One region of the Cupriavidus sp. 05L411 genome, then DNA from elsewhere that is predicted to be linked to it. Evidence: predicted binding sites of a transcription regulator. Region 1 holds the regulator's gene; the other holds the start of a gene.
The links. The regulator NrdR, encoded in region 1, represses ribonucleotide reductase genes. The targets are predictions, from matches to a motif close to CACNANATNTNGTG.
Positions count from the first base shown of each region.

Region 1 (2,392 bases):
GCCGTTCGGCCATCGACCAGTGTGCGCAATTGCAGGGAGGCCAGCGCCAGCACGCCAAATGACAGCACCACGATCGTCACCAGGGCTTCGATGAGCGTGAAGCCGGGAGCGGGGCGACGCCGGCTGTGGATGCGTTCTGGATGCGTTATCTTCATGGCATCAAGGGCAGGCGACTTGCTGCGAGGTGGGCTTGCCGCTGCCCGTGAGCGAGATGCGTTGGCCGGCGCTGGTCGATGACTTCTCGCATAACTGCCAGGAGCCAAGCGAATCCGGCGCGCCCCAGGAGCGCAAACGGATGCTGGTGGCGCCGGTGCTCAAGTTACTGGCCACGATGACCATGGAACTGGCAGGCGGATCGCTTTTGCGGATTACCTCTTCGCCGTTGCTAATGATGTTGTCGCCATTGCTGTCGACAAAGACCACGCGGCGTTGGGCCCAGTCACTGGTGCAGTTGGTGCCGTCGGCGGTGGGGCAGACGGTGATTGTTGTATTGCGACGCGCTGCTTCGCTACGGGCGATCTCCACATCGCTGACCAGATTGGATGATTCCGTCGTCATCCTGCTGCGATGGATGAAGGAGCTGAAGTTCGGAACTGCTGCTGCCGCCAGGATGGCGAGAACCGAAAGCGCCACCATCAGCTCGATGAGAGTGAATCCGGCTTGCCGAGTGGTGCGTAGCGCAGAGGGGAGGAAGGAGCGGTTGGCAGTGTGCCGGAGGGCGTTGGGGCGTGAATCGGCTAGCGCTGCCCATGCACTGCGCAGCGCTTTCCCCGGTGCCCATGATAGCCTGGTGCGCACAAGTGCAACCAAGCCCGCTGCCGCAAGGCAGGAAGGCTGACCCATGTTCGACTCCCGTCCGAAAACTATTTTTTTTCTTGTTGGCGTATTTCGCCTCTCCGGGCGAGTCCACCGTACCTTCTGTTTTTATATAAGAAGGTAGTGCAGATTAAACAACTTTCCTTGGAAGTCTGCTACCCCTTCCGTGGGGTAGACGTCGAAAACTCGTCCAGCATGTCGCGGAATTCCGACACGTCCTCAAAACTCCGATACACCGAAGCAAACCGGATATAAGCAATCTTGTCCAACCGGCGCAGTTCGCGCATGACCAGTTCCCCGACCTGGCTGCTGGGGATTTCCTTCTCGCCGAGGGCGAGCAGTTTCTCTTCGATGCGGGTGATGGAGGCGTCGATGGCTTCAGCCGAGACCGGGCGCTTGCGCAGGGCGAGGCGCATCGAGTCTTTCAGCTTGTCGCGGGTATAGTCCGCGCGAGAGCCGTTTTTCTTGACGATGGCGGGGAAGAACAGCTCGATCCGCTCATAGGTGGTGAAGCGGCGGTCGCAGGATTCACAGCGGCGGCGGCGGCGCACCGTATCGCCTTCTTCCGACATGCGCGTGTCCAGGACCTGGGTGTTGGAGTGAGCGCAAAAAGGGCATTTCATGCCTGACCACCTCGAAGTATGAGCCGGGGCGCGTGCCGCGCAGGCAGCGTTTTGTCATTCTGTGTCGCGCCGGGCTGGGTTGGCAAGGCCCGCCGCAGGCGCGGCAGGGCTGCCGGCCACCCGCGCGTGGCGGGTGGCGCTGGGCTTTAGCCGTAGACCGGGAAACGCTTGGTCAGGGCTGCCACTTGCTCGCGCACGCGCGCGATGTTGGCCAGGTCGTGCGGGTTTTCCAGCACGTCGGCGACGAGGTTGGCCACCAAGCGGGCTTCTTCTTCCTTGAAGCCGCGGGTGGTCATTGCCGGCGAGCCCAGGCGGATGCCCGAGGTGACGAACGGCTTTTCCGGGTCGTTGGGGATGGCGTTCTTGTTGACGGTGATGTGTGCTTCTCCCAGTACCTTTTCGGCTTCCTTGCCGGTGATCTGCATCGCGCGCAGGTCGACCAGCATGACGTGGCTTTCGGTGCGGCCGGAGACGATGCGCAGGCCGCGCTCGATCAGGGTTTCGGCCAGCACGCGGGCGTTCTTGACCACTTGCTGCTGGTAGGTCTTGAACTCGGGCGACAGGGCTTCCTTGAACGCGACTGCCTTGCCGGCGATCACGTGCATCAGGGGGCCGCCCTGGATGCCGGGGAAGATGGCCGAGTTGATGGCCTTCTCATGCTCGGCCTTCATCAGGATCACGCCACCGCGCGGGCCGCGCAGGCTCTTGTGGGTGGTGGTGGTGACGAAGTCGGCGTGCGGCACCGGGTTGGGGTACTCGCCGGCGGCGATCAGGCCGGCGTAGTGGGCCATGTCGACCATGAACAGGGCGCCGATGGACTTGGCCACCTTGGAGATGCGTTCGAAGTCGATGCGCAGGGCGAAGGCCGAGGCGCCGGCGATGATCAGCTTGGGCTTCTTTTCCTGCGCCAGCTTTTCCAGTGCGTCGTAGTCGATGTCTTCGTTGGCGTCCAG
Region 1 covers NZ_JBFTOQ010000002.1:236,632-239,023, reverse strand. Annotated here, with positions in the region: gene pilV (type IV pilus modification protein PilV) at 1-155, opposite strand, end outside; gene AC1DQR_RS03360 (GspH/FimT family pseudopilin) at 160-843, opposite strand; gene nrdR (transcriptional regulator NrdR) at 972-1,439, opposite strand; gene glyA (serine hydroxymethyltransferase) at 1,586-2,392, opposite strand, start outside.

Region 2 (2,392 bases), on a different contig from region 1:
AGGGGGCGAGCTGGTCCAGTTCGTGTCCTGCCTGGACCGCGCCTGGCACGCCGGCCAGTCCGAGTTCTTCGGCCGGCCGCGTTGCAACGACTTTTCCATCGGCATCGAGATTGAAGGCAGCGACGACCAGCCGTTCACGTTGGCCCAATACCACACCACCGCGGCGCTGGTGCGTGCCCTGCTAGGCACCTATCCGGTGCGGGCCGTGGCGGGGCACAGCGATATCGCGCCGGGGCGCAAGACGGATCCGGGGCCACATTTCGACTGGGCGGCCTTTGCCGCCGCAGCCGGCGTGGCGCCCGCACAATTGCCCTACCGCAAAGAACGGCCCTGAGGCAAGGGCAACAAGCCAGGTCTAGGGGATAGCCGCGATCTGGGGAAAACCCTGATAAAGTCCGCGGCTATCGAAGAGGTCAGGTCAATCAAAAAAATTTCGCGTCACGGTGCGGTAACGAACCGTCGGGCGGATTCCCTTGCGTCTCTTGGGCTAGCGGGTATGGCGCAGCGCCGCATGCCATGCCGGCACTGGAATTCGCGCCAAAAAGGCGCTTGTCAAGACTGGTGAATCCGCCCCGTTTCACTATACTTAGTCCAGTTTTTCGCATCGACCACTAGATCTAGTGGTGCTTTCGGGGAGCCGGCCTAGGTGTGCAGTTACCGCCGCAGGGCCGGCGCATCACAAGAGTCCCAGCAGAATCCAGCAATCGCAGCGCGCCCCCCCGGGTAAGACCGGCCGGCGTGTCTGAGCCTTTTTGCGCATTTTGCCCGGGACTCTTTGTCACTCATAAAACACGGGTCAGAACAGGAGTTCCTCATGCAGACAACCCAGAACGAAATCTCCACCGGCGCAGCTGGCGCCGGTGCAGCAGCGAACGCGCAGTCGAGCCCCGCTACTGCCGCCGCTGGCAGCTACCAGGATTACAAGATCATCCGACGTAACGGCGCCGTCGTGGCGTTCGAGCCGAGCAAGATCTCGGTTGCGGTGACCAAGGCCTTCCTCGCCGTCAACGGCGGGCAGGGCGCCGCTTCGGCGCGTGTGCGCGAAGTGGTCGAGCAAGTGACCCAGAATGTGGTCCGCGCGCTGCTGCGCAGCCGCCCCAACGGCGGCACCTTCCATATCGAAGACGTGCAGGATCACGTCGAGCTCGCGCTGATGCGCTCGGGCGAGCATGAAGTGGCTCGCGCCTACGTGCTGTACCGCGAGAAGCGCACCCAGGAACGCGCCCAGGCAAACGCCCAGGCGGTGGCCCGCGTGCAGGAAGGCGGCGCCACGTTCAACGTGACCGATGCGGGCGTGGCCCGCGTGCTGGACCTGGGCGCGCTGCATGGCCTGATCGACAACGCCTGCTCGGGCCTTGGCGATGCCGTCAGCGCCGAGCCGATCCTCAAGGAAACGCTGAAGAACCTGTACGACGGCGTGCCGATGACCCAGGTCTACGACTCCGCCATCCTGGCCGCGCGTACCCTGATCGAGAAGGACCCGGCCTACAGCCAGGTCACCGCGCGTATCCTGCTGCACACCATCCGCAAGGAGATCCTGGGCGCCGAAGTGACCCAGACCGAGATGGTGTCGCGCTACGCCGACTACTTCCCCAAGTTCATCGCGCGCGGCATCGAAGCCGAGCTGCTGGACGAGAAGCTGGCCACCTATGACCTGGTCCGCCTGGGCGCGGCACTGGACGCCCAGCGCGACTTCCAGTTCAACTACCTGGGCCTGCAGACCCTGTACGACCGCTACTTCCTGCACATCGACGAGACCCGCATCGAAATGCCGCAGGCATTCTTCATGCGCGTGGCGATGGGCCTGGCGCTGGGTGAGAAGGACCGCGAAGCCCGTGCCATCGAGTTCTACCAGCTGCTGTCGTCGTTCGACTTCATGTCGTCCACGCCGACCCTGTTCAACTCGGGCACCCGCCGCTCGCAGCTGTCGTCGTGCTACCTGACCACCGTGTCGGACGACCTGGAAGGCATCTACGAGGCGCTGAAGGAAAACGCGCTGCTGTCGAAGTTCGCCGGCGGTCTCGGCAACGACTGGACCAATGTGCGCGCCCTCGGCTCGCACATCAAGGGCACCAACGGCAAGTCGCAAGGCGTGGTGCCGTTCCTGAAGGTGGTGAACGACACCGCCGTGGCGGTCAATCAGGGCGGCAAGCGCAAGGGCGCGGTCTGCGCCTACCTGGAAACCTGGCACCTGGACATCGAGGAATTCCTCGAGCTGCGCAAGAACACCGGCGACGATCGCCGCCGCACCCACGACATGAACACGGCGAACTGGATTCCCGACCTGTTCATGAAGCGCGTGATGGAAGCCGGCGAATGGACCCTGTTCTCGCCCGCCACCTGCCCGGACCTGCACGACCTGGTCGGCAAGGCATTCGAAGAAGCCTACCTG
Region 2 covers NZ_JBFTOQ010000008.1:80,792-83,183, forward strand. Annotated here, with positions in the region: gene ampD (1,6-anhydro-N-acetylmuramyl-L-alanine amidase AmpD) at 1-334, shown strand, start outside; gene AC1DQR_RS11670 (ribonucleoside-diphosphate reductase subunit alpha) at 815-2,392, shown strand, end outside.
Region 2: a site for NrdR is predicted at 610-623, ahead of AC1DQR_RS11670 (ribonucleoside-diphosphate reductase subunit alpha). Genes of this name have one in related genera too.